2 regions of the Shinella sp. OV683 genome follow, and region 1 is predicted to be linked to the other one. Evidence: riboswitches for the same ligand, from Rfam matches in the RefSeq annotation. Region 1 holds a riboswitch; the other holds the start of a gene.

The links. A riboswitch is a leader RNA that binds a small molecule or an ion and turns the genes downstream of it on or off. The one in region 1 is predicted to bind S-adenosylmethionine.
Region 2: another riboswitch for S-adenosylmethionine. It lies ahead of ACXHRN_RS22845 (O-succinylhomoserine sulfhydrylase); the one in region 1 lies ahead of metA (homoserine O-acetyltransferase MetA).

What each region holds. Positions count from the first base shown of each region.
Region 1 covers NZ_CM173543.1:5,298,983-5,306,518, reverse strand. The annotation lists gene ACXHRN_RS25695 (hypothetical protein) at 1-190, shown strand, start outside; gene ACXHRN_RS25690 (AAA family ATPase) at 313-1,155, shown strand; SAM riboswitch at 1,234-1,311, shown strand; gene metA (homoserine O-acetyltransferase MetA) at 1,355-2,302, shown strand; gene ACXHRN_RS25680 (vWA domain-containing protein) at 2,315-3,499, shown strand; gene ubiG (bifunctional 2-polyprenyl-6-hydroxyphenol methylase/3-demethylubiquinol 3-O-methyltransferase UbiG) at 3,550-4,296, shown strand; partial or broken gene rhuM (RhuM family protein) at 4,341-5,369, shown strand; gene secA (preprotein translocase subunit SecA) at 5,466-7,536, opposite strand, start outside.
Region 2 covers NZ_CM173543.1:4,720,470-4,728,005, forward strand. The annotation lists gene ACXHRN_RS22840 (IlvD/Edd family dehydratase) at 1-1,090, opposite strand, end outside; gene ACXHRN_RS22845 (O-succinylhomoserine sulfhydrylase) at 1,161-2,345, opposite strand; SAM riboswitch at 2,397-2,475, opposite strand; gene ACXHRN_RS22850 (2'-deoxycytidine 5'-triphosphate deaminase) at 2,545-3,636, shown strand; tRNA gene ACXHRN_RS22855 (tRNA-Gly) at 3,709-3,782, shown strand; gene ACXHRN_RS22860 (efflux RND transporter permease subunit) at 3,974-7,324, opposite strand; gene ACXHRN_RS22865 (efflux RND transporter periplasmic adaptor subunit) at 7,339-7,536, opposite strand, start outside.

The DNA.
Region 1 (7,536 bases):
GTCCATCGGCCTGGCGATCGCTGGCGCCGTGACGGTGCTGTTGTTTGGCCAATGGCTTTCCAATGTGCTTTCCGGCAACCAGCCGCAGCCTGTGCGCGCCTATACGCGGCCACGCCGCACGACTGCAGAGCAGCATGCCGAGGCGCTCCGCATCTGGAATGACGGCAAGGGCACGATCATCGACATGTGATACATCGGCCGGGCTTTCAGCCTTGGCCGGATAGAAGGCGGACGTTCACGTTCCGCCTTTTTTGTTGCCTAGAATTTCCCCAAATACCAATGACCGAATGAATTCAGATAACGGATAGAGACATGCAGTTTACCGGCACCAAACACTACATCGCCGACAAGGACCTGATGGTCGCGGTCAATGCCGCCATCCGGCTCGAACGGCCGCTGCTGGTGAAAGGCGAGCCGGGTACCGGCAAGACGGAGCTTGCGCGGCAGGTGGCGGAAAGCCTCGGCCTGCGGCTGATCGAATGGAACGTCAAATCCACCACCAAGGCCCAGCAGGGCCTTTATGAGTACGATGCCGTCTCGCGCCTGCGCGACAGCCAGCTCGGCGATATCAGAGTCCACGACATCAAGAACTATATCCGCAAGGGCAAGCTCTGGGACGCGTTTCAGGCAAACGAGAAAGTCGTGCTGCTGATCGACGAGATCGACAAGGCCGATATCGAGTTTCCCAACGACCTCCTGCAGGAACTCGACCGCATGGAGTTCCACGTCTACGAGACCAACGAGACGATCGAGGCGCGTGTACGGCCGATCGTCATCATCACCTCCAACAACGAGAAAGAGCTGCCGGACGCATTCCTGCGCCGCTGCTTCTTCCATTACATCCGCTTTCCCGACGCCGATACGCTGGCAGCAATCGTCGAGGTGCATTATCCAGGCATCAAGAAGCGCCTGCTGTCCGAGGCGCTGAGCCGTTTCTTCGAGATCAGGGAAATGCCCGGCCTGAAGAAGAAGCCATCGACATCGGAAGCACTCGACTGGATCCGCCTGCTCGTTGCCGATGACGTCGAGCCCGAAACGCTTGCCGCCAGCGACAAGAACGCTTTGCCCAAGCTACATGGCGCACTGCTCAAGAACGAGCAGGACGTTCACCTGTTCGAGCGGCTGGCATTCATGGCGCGCAGAGAGATGCGCTAGGGCGTATGCCCAAGAGGCCTACGCCCGCCAAATCGCCTGCTTTCAACCCGATTGATAAATTTCTTCACCCGGTATATGAGACATATCCGTGGTGATTTGCCGGCCGGCTTGCAGCCACGTTAAACAAATTGCTAAATGGGGCCACCGCATTCGGGGACCGGCAATCTGTTTAAGCGCCGGTAATCTATGGAGTACCCCGATGCCTATCAAGATTCCAGACCAGCTCCCTGCCTTCCAGACGCTCATCGACGAGGGCGTTTCGGTGATGACGGATTCCGTCGCCATCCGCCAGGATATCCGCCCGCTGCATATCGGTCTGCTGAACCTCATGCCCAACAAGATCAAGACAGAGATCCAGATCGCGCGGCTGGTTGGCGCGTCGCCGCTGCAAGTGGAGCTGTCGCTGATCCGCATCGGCGGCCACAAGTCAAAGAACACGTCCGAAGATCACATCCTGTCGTTCTACAAGACCTGGGACGAGGTGAAGCACCGCAAGTTCGACGGCTTCATCATCACCGGCGCGCCGGTCGAGATGCTCGACTACGAGGACGTGACCTATTGGGACGAGCTCAAGCAGATCCTCGATTGGACGACAACGCATGTCCATTCGACGCTCAACATCTGCTGGGGGGCGATGGCGGCGATCTATCATTTCCACAAAGTGCCGAAGTATACGCTGTCGGAGAAGGCCTTCGGGGTTTATCAGCACCGCAACCTCAAGCCCACCTCACCCTATCTGCTGGGTTTTTCGGATGATTTTGCCGTGCCGGTGTCGCGCTGGACAGAGGTGCTGCGGAGGGATATCGACCCGTCTTCCGGGCTTGAAGTGCTGATGACCTCGCACGATGCGGGCCTGTGCCTCGTCGCCGAAAAGAAGGGCAACCGGCTCTACATGTTCAATCATGTCGAATATGACTCGACGTCGTTGGCCGACGAATATTTCCGCGACCAGTCCGCAGGCATTCCGATCAAGATGCCGGCACACTATTTTCCGCACAACGATCCCAGCCAGGTGCCGCTCAACCGCTGGCGCAGCCACGCGCATCTGCTGTTCGGTAACTGGATCAACCAAGTCTACCAGACGACAGAGTTCAACATCGCCGACATCGGCGAGAAAGAGAAGTCGCCGCAATTGCTGCCGGCATGAGGTCACGCCGGCATGTTCCTCCCGTTCTTCCTCGAGCTCAAGGCAGCGAAAGTCCCGGTGACCCTCCGGGAATTTCTGCTGCTGCTCAAGGGAATGGAAGCCCACATAGCCGACTATGATATCGAGGCGTTCTATTATCTCGCCCGTGCCTCGCTGGTGAAGGACGAGCGCTTCATCGACCGCTTCGACCGCGTCTTCGCTCACTGCTTCAAGGGCGTACAAGCTGTCGGCGGCACATCCGTGATCGATGTCGCAGAGATACCGGACGAATGGCTGATGCGGCTGGCCGACAAACACTTGAGCCCGGAAGAAAAGGCGCTGGTGGAAAGCCTCGGCGGCTTCGAGAAGTTGATGGAGACGCTGAAGGAGCGACTGGCCGAACAGAAGGGCCGGCATCAGGGCGGCAACAAGTGGATCGGTACGGGCGGCACCTCGCCGTTTGGTGCCGGTGGCTACAATCCGGAAGGCGTTCGCATCGGCCAGAATGAATCGCGCCATCGCCGTGCGGTGAAAGTCTGGGACAAGCGTGCATTCAGGAATCTCGATGATTCCGTCGAACTCGGTACGCGCAATATCAAGGTGGCGCTGAAGCGCCTGCGGCGTTGGGTGCGCGACGGCGCCGACGAGGAACTCGATCTCGACAACACCATCCGTGCCACGGCTGAGCATGGCTGGCTGGACGTGCAGACACGGCCGGAGCGCAAGAACAAGGTCAAGCTGCTGATGTTCTTCGATATCGGCGGCTCGATGGATGATCACCTGAAAATCGCCGAGGAACTGTTTTCTGCCGCCAAGGCCGAATTCCGGCAGCTGGAATATTTCTACTTCCACAATTGCCTTTATGAGGGCGTCTGGAAGGACAATTACCGCCGCAAGTCGTCGATGATCGACACGTCGGAGATCATCCGCACCTATGGGCCGGACTACAAGGTGATCTTCGCCGGCGACGCCTCGATGAGCCCCTATGAGATCACCATGGCCGGTGGGTCGGTCGAGCATTGGAACAAGGAACCGGGTGCTGCGTGGCTCAACCGCGTGACCGGGCATTTCCGCAAATGCGTGTGGCTCAACCCGATCAACGAGCAATATTGGGGCCATACCCAGTCGACCGGCATCATCCGCGAACTTTTTGCGGGGAAGATGTATCCGCTGACCCTCGGCGGGCTGGAGGCTGCGGCAAAAGAACTGTCGCGATAGGCTGTATCGGCCTATATAGAGCATGTATCGAGCATAGCCGGAGTATCACCATGTCCGAAGCCGCCAAGACCACTATCGACCAGACGGAAGTCGACCGTTTTTCGGCCATGGCCGCCGAGTGGTGGGATCCGACAGGCAAATTCCGGCCACTGCACAAGTTCAATCCGGTGCGCATCGAATATATCCGCAACAAGGTGGCCGAAAAATTCGGCCGCGATCCGAAATCCCGGCCATTCGAGGGCCTGCGCGTGCTCGATATCGGCTGCGGCGGCGGCCTTCTGTCCGAGCCGATTGCCCGGATGGGCGCCAATGTGCTCGGCGCCGACGCCTCGGAACGCAATATCGGCATTGCCAAAACCCATGCCGAACAGACCGGCGTCGTGGTCGACTACCGAGCCGTGACCGCCGAGGCACTGGCGGCCGATGACGAGAAGTTCGACGTCGTGCTGAACATGGAAGTCGTCGAGCATGTCTCCGACGTGCCGTTCTTCATCGAGACCTGCGCCACCATGGTCAAGCCGGGTGGGCTGATGTTCGTCGCCACCATCAACCGCACCTTCAAGGCCGCAGCCCTTGCCATTGTCGGCGCCGAATATGTGCTGAAATGGCTGCCGCGCGGCACCCATCAATATGAAAAGCTTGTGCGCCCGGAAGAAATCGAGGCTCCCCTGAACGCCGCCGGCATGACGGTGGTGGAGCGCACCGGCGTGTTCTTCAACCCGCTCTCCAACCAGTGGAACCTGTCCAAGGACATGGACGTGAATTACATGCTGGTGGCGGAAAGATCAGCGGAATAGACTTCTTCTCACAGCGATTCTGTTGATATTCGTTTGGGGACTGCATGAGCGACGAGAAGAATGAGCCGGTTCACCTGACTGAAGATTCAACGACGGGGGACAGATTTCTAGTCTATGGAACCAGCAAAGGCCTGAAATTGGACATCCGATTTGAGGGCGAAACGCTTTGGATGACGCAGGCTCAAATCGGAGACCTTTTTGGCCGCGATGTTTCCAGTATCTCTCGGCATATTACTAACATCTTCGAAGAAGGCGAACTTGACGAGCCGACTTCTTTGCAAAAAGTGCAAACAACTGCTGGTAGGCCAGCCGTCATTTATAATCTGGATGTGATCATTTCCGTTGGTTACCGCGTCTCATCGACGCAAGCGACGCTCTTTAGACGTTGGGCGACGGGCGTCCTTGTCCAATATGCCAAACGAGGTTTTGTGGTCGACTCGCCACGTCTGAAGCTACCCGAAAATCACGACAGAATTGCTGAGCTTCGCGAGATAATCCGAGATATTCGGTCGGATGAAGCAAACATCTATCGCGAGCTACGGCAAATATGCTCGATGTGCCAGGATTACGATGGCACGACAGAGGCCGCTCGCGAATTCTATCAGCGCATACAGGCAAAGCTGATCCATGCAGTCACGTCACACACTCCAGCTGAAATCATCGTTGCCCGAGCGGATCATCATATCGAGAATATGGGACTTCAAACCTAGCAAAATGACAATATCCGTAAGAGCGACGTGTCCATTTCCAAGAACTATCTAACTGCGCGGGAAGTCAAGGAATTGAACAGGCTTACAACAATCTTGCTCGATATTTTTGAAGACCAATTGGACATCGGCCGGCTGGTTATCATGCAAGATGCGCAGAATTTTCTTGATCAGCAATTGGCTCAGTTGGGACGGTCAGTGTTGAAGAGTGGCGGTTCGATCAAATCCTCCGAAGCAAAACGGCGCTCGGAGGAAGAGTATCAAAAGTTCGATCAAATCAGGAAAATCCAGCGACAAAAAGAGGCGGACTCGTTGATCGATGATCTGACGGCCGAGGCGAAGAAACTGCCGCGTACAAAGAAATAGCGCTCGTTACATTGGACGGGCTGTCAAAAGGCCATCACAAATGAAAAAACGCCGCCCTTTCAGGCAGCGTTTCGCATTTCCGGCAATATCGAGGCCTCAGGCGATCGTCTCGTAGGCGCCATGGCAATGCTTGTACTTCTTGCCGGAGCCGCAGGGGCAAGGCTCGTTACGACCGACGTCACCCCAGGTCGCGGGGTTGTTCGGATCGCGCTTGACCTCGTTTGCGGCAAAACCAACCGAAACGCCTTCGCGGAAATCGTCCTCGCCCGTCGTCGCATCGATGTGATGGCCGACCATGAAGGGCAACTCCTCGGGCTCCGGCGCGTTCTGCGCGAGTTCGACGCGCATCAGCTGGCTGACCACCTGATTGCGGAGATTGGCAAGCAGCGCCTGGAAGAGTTCGAAGGCTTCCTGCTTGTATTCCTGCAGCGGGTCGCGCTGCGCATAACCACGGAAACCGACCACCGAGCGCAGATGCTCGAGGTTGACGATATGCTCGCGCCAGAGCGTGTCCAGCGTTTGCAGCAGCACGGAGCGCTCGACATAGGCCATCAGCTCGGGACCGAAACGCTCGGCCTTGGCCTTCATCTCGCTGTCGGCGGCTTCCTTGATGCGATTGTAGACATCGTCTTCCGCGATGCCTTCCTCGGCAGCCCATTCTTCGATCGGCAGGTCGAGATTGAGGCTTTCGAGCACGTCCTGGCGCAGGGCCTTGACGTCCCACTGTTCGGCATAGGCCTTTTCCGGCATATGCTTGCCGGTGATCACCTGGATCACGCCATCGCGCATATCCTCGATGGTCTCGGTCATGCCTTCGGCTTCCATCAGCTCGAGGCGCTGCTCGTAGATCACCTTGCGCTGGTCGTTGAGCACGTCGTCATACTTGAGCAGATTCTTGCGGATATCGAAGTTCCGGGCTTCGACCTTCTTCTGGGCGCGTTCCAGCGCCTTGTTGATCCAAGGATGGACGATCGCCTCGCCTTCCTTGAGTCCAAGCTTGACAAGCATCGAATCCATCCGCTCGGAACCGAAGATGCGCATCAGGTCGTCCTGCAGCGACAGGAAGAACTTCGAACGGCCCGGGTCGCCCTGGCGGCCGGAGCGGCCACGCAGCTGGTTGTCGATGCGGCGGCTTTCGTGACGTTCGGTTGCCAGCACGTAAAGACCGCCGGCGGTAATCGCCTTTTCCTTGAGAACCTGGATTTCGGCGCGGATGGCCGCTTCGCGTGCATCGCGCTCGGGACCCGCCTCGACATCAGCCAGTTCCGCGGCAACCCGCATATCGGCATTGCCGCCAAGCTGGATGTCAGTGCCGCGACCGGCCATGTTGGTGGCGATGGTGATCGCGCCTGGCACACCGGCCTGGGCGACGATGAAAGCTTCCTGCTCGTGATAGCGAGCATTCAGCACCTGGAATTCGCTAAAACCTTCCTTGCGCAGGCGGTCGGCGAGATATTCCGACTTTTCGATCGAGGTCGTGCCGACCAGCACCGGCTGGCCGAGCTTGGCGGATTCGAGGATGTCGGCGATGATCGCCTTGTATTTCTCCTCGACGGTCCGGTAGACCTCATCGTCCTCGTCGATACGCTTGATCGGCACGTTGGTCGGCACCTCGACGACTTCGAGGCCGTAGATATTGCCGAATTCTTCCGCTTCCGTCGATGCGGTACCGGTCATGCCAGCGAGCTTGTCATACATGCGGAAATAGTTCTGGAAGGTGATCGAGGCCAGCGTCTGGTTTTCCGGCTGGATCTGCACCTTTTCCTTGGCTTCGAGCGCCTGGTGCAGGCCTTCGGAGAAACGGCGGCCCGGCATCATGCGGCCGGTGAATTCGTCGATGATGACAACTTCGCCGTTGCGGACGATGTAGTCCTTGTCTCGCGCAAACATCTTGTGCGCTTTCAGCGCATTGTTCACGTGGTGGACGATGGCGACGTTCTCGACATCATAGAGGGATTCGCCCTTGAGATGGCCGGCCGCACGCAGCAGGTTCTCGAGCTTTTCGGTACCGGATTCGGAGAAGTTGACCGAGCGCTGCTTTTCATCGAGCTCGTAGTCGCTTTCGACCAGCATCGGGATGAAGGCGTCGATGGTGTTGTAGAGTTCCGAACGGTCGTCGAGCGGGCCGGAAATGATCAGCGGCGTGCGCGCTTCGTCGACCAGGATC
Region 2 (7,536 bases), 580 kb from region 1:
CCTCGCGGTTCTGCAGATTCTCGCCCATGGTCTTGCCAGTCACTGTGCGACAGCTGCCATCGAGCTTGCCGTTCTCAAGCAGTTCCCACATGACGGCAGGCGTGCCGCCGGCGCGATGGTACTTCTCGCCGAGATAGGCGCCCGCAGGCTGGATGTTGGCCAGCAGCGGGATATCGAAGCCGTGCACCTGCCAATCCTCTGGATAAAGCTCAACGCCGGCATGCTTGGCCATCGCGGCCAGATGCGGCTGGGCATTGGTCGAGCCGCCGATCGCCGAATTGGTGCGAATGGCATTGAGGAAGGCCTCGCGCGTCAGGATATCGGACGGCTTGAGATCTTCGAGCACGATCTCGACGGCCCGGCGACCTGTACGATAGGCCATCTGGCCGCGCTCGCGATAGGCGGCGGGAATGGCGCCACAGCCGGTCAGCGACAGGCCCAGCGCCTCCGCTAGGGCATTCATGGTCGAGGCGGTGCCCATCGTATTGCAATGGCCGACGGAGGGTGCGGAATCCATGGCGATCTGCAGGAACTCCTCCCCGTCAATCTGGCCCGCGGCCATTTTGCGGCGTGCTTGCCAGATCGCGGTGCCGGAGCCTGCAAGCTTGCCCTCGTGCCAGCCATCCAGCATCGGTCCGCCCGACAGAACGATTGCCGGAATGTCGACTGTCGATGCCGCCATGATGGCCGACGGTGTCGTCTTGTCGCAGCCGGTCGTCAGTACCACGCCGTCGAGCGGATAGCCGTAGAGAATCTCGACCAGGCCGAGATACGCAAGATTGCGATCAAGGGCTGCCGTGGGCCGCTTGCAGTTTTCGAAGATCGGATGGGTGGGGAATTCAATGGGGATACCGCCAGCGTCGCGGATGCCATCGCGGACGCGCTTGGCGAGTTCGACATGGACGCGATTGCAGGGCGTCAGGTCGCTGCCCGACTGAGCGATGCCGATGACCGGCTTGCCCGAGCGCAGCTCTTCCGGCGTGATGCCATAATTCATGAAGCGCTCGAGATAGATCGCCGTCATGTCGATGTGATCGGGATTGTCGAACCAGTCCTGCGAACGCAGACGGCGCACGGGCTTATCAGACATGATCAAACAATCCTCCCAAATCATTCCGGAATCAAAACGGCCCCGAAAATCGAGGCCGTAATATATTGCTTTAGCTGGCGATTCCGGCAAGAGCCCGATCGAAATCCTCGATCAAATCGTCACCATCCTCAATGCCCGCCGACAGCCGCAGCAGGCCGGACGAGATGCCGAGTTCGGCACGGGCTTCTTCAGTCAGGTTCTTGTGGGTGGTGGTGGCCGGATGAGTGATCAGGCTCTTGGCATCGCCGAGATTGTTGGAAATCTTGACGACTTCCAGCTTGTTCTGGACGGAGAAAGCAGCGCTTTTGCCGCCCTTGAGCTCGAATGCCACCAGTGTCGAACCGCCGGTCATCTGCCTGGCAATGATATCGGCCTGCGGATGGTCCTTGCGGCCGGGATAGATGACCTTGGAGACGGCCTTGTGGCCGGCCAGGAAATCGGCAAGGCGGGCAGCGCTTTCCGTCTGCTGCTTGATGCGCAGCGCCATTGTCTCGAGACCTTTGAGCAGCACCCAGGCATTGAAGGGCGACATGGCCGGGCCCGAATGACGGAAGTAGTCATGCAGGTTGGCGTCGATCCATTCCTTGTCGGACAGCACGACGCCGCCCAGGCAGCGGCCCTGGCCGTCGATATGCTTGGTGGCGGAATAGACGACGATATGGGCGCCGAGTTCGAGTGGCTTCTGGAACAGTGGCGTCGCAAACACATTGTCGACTACGACCTTGGCGCCGATCTGGTTGGCGAGCTTGGCGACGCCGATCAGGTCGACAACTTCCAGCGTCGGGTTGGTCGGGCTTTCCAGGAAGAACACCTTGGTGTTCGGACGCACGGCCTTTTCCCAGTTCTCGACGTTCTTGCCGTCGATGAGCGTGCATTCAATGCCGTATTTCGGCGCCAGCGTCTCGACCACCCAGCGGCAGGAGCCGAACAGGGCGCGGGCCGCGACGATGTGGTCGCCGGCCTTCAGCTGGCAGAGGATGGCGGCAGAAACAGCAGCCATGCCGGATGCCGTGGCGCGCGCATCTTCAGAGCCTTCGAGCATGCACATGCGCTTTTCGAACATGTCATTGGTGGGGGAGCCGTATCGCGCGTAGATGAAGCCATCGTCTTCGCCCTTGAACCGGGCTTCAGCCGCTTCGGCGGAGTCATAGACAAAGCCCTGCGTCAGGAAGATTGCTTCCGAAGTTTCACCAAATTGCGAACGCAAAGTGCCGCCGTGGACGAGTTTGGTTGCCGGCCGCCAGTTCTTGCTCATTTCTTGAACCCACCTTCAAAACAAAAAACCGGCCGCGTAAAGCAAGCCGGTTTCATCACGAACCCGGCCTTTTTAGCTACTTGTTTTACGTGGCTGCAAGCCGGCCGGCCAAATCACCACGGGATAAAGCGGGCTTACCTGATCTCATGGCTTGCGTCAATGATGCGGGATTTCTATTGTCCGGGCAAAGTGAGGATCAATGGCTGGAATTTTGGCAGACCGCGCAATAAAGGCGCTTTTCGACGAGGGCCGACTAAAGGCCGAGAAACCCCTCGAGGCCGACCAGATCCAGCCTGCCAGCCTTGACCTGCGCCTGGGTTCGAAGGCATTTCGCGTGCGCGCTTCGTTTCTTCCCGGCCCCTCAAAGCGGGTTTCCGACAAGCTCGGACGCCTCAGCCTGCATGTCTTCGACCTCGCAGAGGGTGCTGTGCTGGAGACGGGGTGTGTCTACATCGTGCCCCTGCTCGAAAGCCTGGAACTCCCGGAAATCCTGTCTGCCTCGGCCAATCCCAAGAGTTCGACCGGCCGCCTCGATATCTTCACGCGCGTGATCACCGATTACGCCCAGGAGTTCGACAAGATCCCGGCCGGCTACAAGGGACCGCTGTATCTCGAAATTTCGCCCAAGACATTTCCGGTAATTGTGCGGCGTGGCTCGCGGCTGTCGCAGATCCGCTTCCGCGACGGTCAGGCGCTGCTGCGCGAAGACGAGATGCTGGCGCTGCATCTGGCGGAAACGCTGGTGGCGAGCGAGACGCCGGCGATCTCCGGTTCCTCGATCGCACTGTCGATCGACCTCAAGGGTAGCGGTCCCGATGGTCTGATCGGCTATCGCGGCAAGCGGCATTCGGCCGTCATCGACGTCGATGTCAAGGCCGCCCATGACATCTACGATTTCTGGGAGCCGCTTTACAGCCGTGGCCTGAACGAGTTGATCCTCGATCCCGACGAGTTCTACATCCTCGTCAGTCGCGAGGCCGTGCATGTGCCGCCGCTTTATGCGGCCGAGATGGTGCCGTTCGATCCGCTGGTGGGCGAATTCCGTGTGCACTATGCCGGCTTCTTCGATCCGGGCTTCGGCCATGCCAGTGCCGGAGGCACCGGTTCGCGCGCGGTGCTCGAAGTGCGCAGCCACGATGTGCCCTTCATCCTCGACCATGGCCAGATCATCGGCCGGCTGGTCTACGAGCATATGCGGGAACTGCCCGAAGCACTCTACGGCACCGGGCTCGGCTCGAACTACCAGGCGCAGGGCCTGAAGTTGTCCAAGCATTTTCGCGCACCGGAGTGAGCCAGCCTCACGGGATGTGCCGCGCAAATGCGCTTGACAGGACGGCGCATCCCGTGGAATTGGATTGTGAGCGCGGGTGTAGCTCAATGGTAGAGCAGCAGCTTCCCAAGCTGAATACGAGGGTTCGATTCCCTTCACCCGCTCCACATCTTCAATAGCTTAGCGATATCGCGCGTCACTCGTCGCCGCATACTGCTTGTGAACCTTGTTTCGCGCTCGAAGACCTCGGAGCGGTTCGATGCATATCCTCCGCACGGGCGAAACAGAGCTATCCACATCGGAAAAGGCCGGCGAACATCTCGCCGGCCTTTTGTTCTTCAAAGATCGCTTGATCCAGTCATTCCGCCGCGAGCGGCTTGTCCTGGATATCGTTGGCGGCGGGATGGCGGCTCCTGGAGGAGCCCGGCTTGCCTTCGGCGACAGGCCGCTCGGCTTCCAGCGATTGCAGCCGCTCCTCGAGCGAAGAGATGGTGCGGCTGTTGTCGTTGAGGATGCGCGTCAGTTCCGCATTTTCCATCACTTCCTGCTCCTCGTCCTTCTTGCCGACCAGGCGGCCGAAGATCCAGGCGAGCAGCCGCGAGAGGTCATCCATGATCAGGAAGAAGCTGGGCACGACGACCAGCGACAGCACGGTCGAGACGATGATGCCGCCGATAACGGCGATTGCCATCGGCGCGCGGAAGGCACCGCCTTCGCCGACGCCGAGCGCCGAGGGCAGCATGCCGGCCGACATGGCGATGGAGGTCATGATGATCGGTCGGGCGCGCTTGCGGCCGGCTTCCACCATGGCTTCGGTGCGCTTCATGCCCCGATGCATCATCTCGATGGCGAAGTCTACGAGCAGGATGGCGTTCTTGGTGACGATACCCATCAGCATCAGGATGCCGATCAGCACCGGCATCGACAGCGAGTTGCCGGTGACGATCAGCCCCACCGCCACGCCGCCGATGGCGAGCGGCAGCGAGAACAGGATGGTGAACGGCTGGATGACGTCCTTGAACAGCAGGATCAGCACACCGAGCACCAGCATCAGGCCGAGCAGCATCGCCTTGACGAAGCCCTGGACCATTTCGCCCTGGATCTTGGTGTCGCCACTTTCCAGCTTCTGGACGGTGGCGGGCAGCTTGGCCTGATCGATTGCCTTTGTGAACGCGGCCGTCGCCGTATCCAGGGCAACGCCCGGCGGCAAGCTGGCACCCAAGGTGACGACGCGATTTCGGTCGTAACGCTTGATCGTGCTTGGGCCTTCCGAATAGTTGACATCGGCAACCGATGACAGCGGAACGACGGCGCCGGAATTCGTCGGCACCTTCAGCGCCTTGATCTCGGCCATGTTGCGGCGGACTTCAAGATCGAGCTGCACGCGGACCGGAATCATCCGGTCATCCAGGTAGACCTTGGAAAGCGCGGTATCGACATCGCCGATCGTCGCCACCCGCACAAGCTCGGAGACCTGGGCGGTGGTGATGCCTAGCCGGGCCATGCGGATCGGGTCCGGACGGATCTGGATTTCCGAACGCGGCAAGGCACCTTCAGAGCCGACATTCTGCAGTTGCGGCTCCTGGCGCAGCTTGGCTTCAAGCACTGCGGTTGCGTTATCGAGGTCCTCGGCGTTGGGCGAGGTGAAGTTGTAGGCGATGTCGCGCTCACCGCGGTCGTTGAGCTTCAGGATACGCGCATCGGGAATATCGCCAACGCGCTTGAAGATCTCGGTCTCGATATCCCATTGCGGAATCGTGCGGCCATGCACTTCCATCTTCGGGACATAGGCCCCGACAACCGGCAGCCCGCCCAGGCCCTTGTTGACAAGCGTCTTGACCAGCGATTGCTCGATCCTCTTGAGGTTGACGTAGACGGAAGCGCGGCGAAGCTCCAGGTCCCCCTTCGGCGAGGAACCGCCGATGACATAGATGCTGTCAATGCCTTCGATGTCCTTGATGCGATTGGAGACCTCGGTGGTCACCGCATCGGTGTCCGCAAGCGTTGCGCTCGGAGGCAGCTCGACGGAGAGAATAACGCGGCCGGAATCTTCCGGCGGCATGAAACTACCTGGCACCTGTGCCAACAGCATCACTGAACCGACGAGAAAGCCAATGGCGCAAAGCAGCGTCGCATAGCGGCTATACCAGTGGCCCGTCGTTGCCGTGATGAAGCGCGAATAACCGCGCATCAGCAAGCCATCGTTCTCATGACTGTCATGGCCGACATCGGCGTCCGACGACCGCATGAGGTAGGCAGCCATCATCGGCGTGATCAGGCGGGCAACAGCCAGCGAGAAGAACACCGAGATCGCCACGGTCAGGCCGAACTGGATGAAGTACTGGCCGGGAATACCGCCCATGAACGACACCGGCGCGAACACTGCGATGATCGTGAATGTGGTGGCGATAACAGCGAGGCCGATTTCGTCGGCCGCCTCGATCGCCGCGCGATAAGGCGTCTTGCCCATCTTGATATGGCGGGCAATGTTCTCGATTTCGACGATCGCGTCATCGACGAGAATACCCGTCGCCAGCGTCAATGCCAGGAAGCTCACCAGATTGAGCGAGAAGCCCAGCATATCCATGATCCAGAAGGTCGGGATAGCCGAAAGCGGCAATGCGATGGCCGCGATCAGGGTAGCGCGCCAGTTCCTAAGGAACAGGAAGACGACGATAACCGCCAGAAGCGCGCCCTCGATCAGGGTGTCGATGGCGGATTCATAGTTGCCGTAGGTGAAATAGACCGCGTCATCGACGAGCTCTATTTTCACGTCCGGATTCTTGGCGCGGATGTCCTTCAGGCCAGCCGCAACCGTCTCGGCGACCGTGACTTCGGATGCGCCCTTGGAGCGGAACACGGCGAAGGAAACCACCGGGTTGCCGTCGAAGCGCGAGAACGAGGTCGGCTCCTTGTAGGTGTCCTTGATCGTACCGAGGTCGGCAAGCTTCACGAAGCGATTGGCCGAGACATAGATGGTCGTATTGGCCAGCGCCTTGACGTCGCGCTGGTCGCCCAATGTACGGATTGCCTGCTCGGCGCCCGCCACCTGGCCGCGGCCTGAGCCGAGGTCAGCATTGGTGTCGCGCAATTGCTTGTTCACATCGGCTGCCGTGATGCCGTAGGAATTCAGCTTGCCCGGATCGAGCTCGATATGAACTTCGCGATCGGCGCCGCCGAAGCGGTCGATGCGTCCAATGCCGGGCTTGCCCTGAAGGGCGCGCTTGACCGTGTCGTCGACGAACCACGAAAGCTCCTCGAGCGTCATGTTCGGCGATGAGATCGCGAATGTCTGGATCGCGTTGCTTTCGACGTCGATCTTGGTGACGACAGGGGTTTCGGCGGTCGCCGGAAGATCGGACTGGATTCGGTCGATCGCGTCCTTGACGTCCTGAAGCGCCTTATCGGAAGGCACTTCGATCTTGAACATGATCGCGGTGGTCGACACGCCGTCATTGACGGTCGACTGGATGAAGTCCACGCCGGTGATGCCGGCGACTGCATCTTCGATTTCCTTGGTCACCTGCGTTTCGAGTTCGGCCGGTGCCGCACCTGCCTGCGCAACGCTGACGGAAACGATTGGCACGTCGATATTCGGAAATCGGGTGATCGGCAGCGCAAAGAACGAGCTGATGCCGAGCACGAGCAGCAGGAAGAACGCCAAAAGCGGCGCTATCGGATTACGGATGGCCCAGGCGGAAAAGTTCATGACTTACTGCTCCGTCAGTTCGACGCGGTTTTATTGGGAAAGACCGGGTTGATGCGGTCACCATCCCGGACATAGGCGCCAGCTTTTTCGACGACGACATCATTGGCCGCCAGCCCGCTCTGGATTTCGACAAAGTCGCCATCCTGCACGCCGGTCACCACTTTCGTCAGCTTTACCTTGTTATCTACAACCTTGCGGACGTAGAAACCATC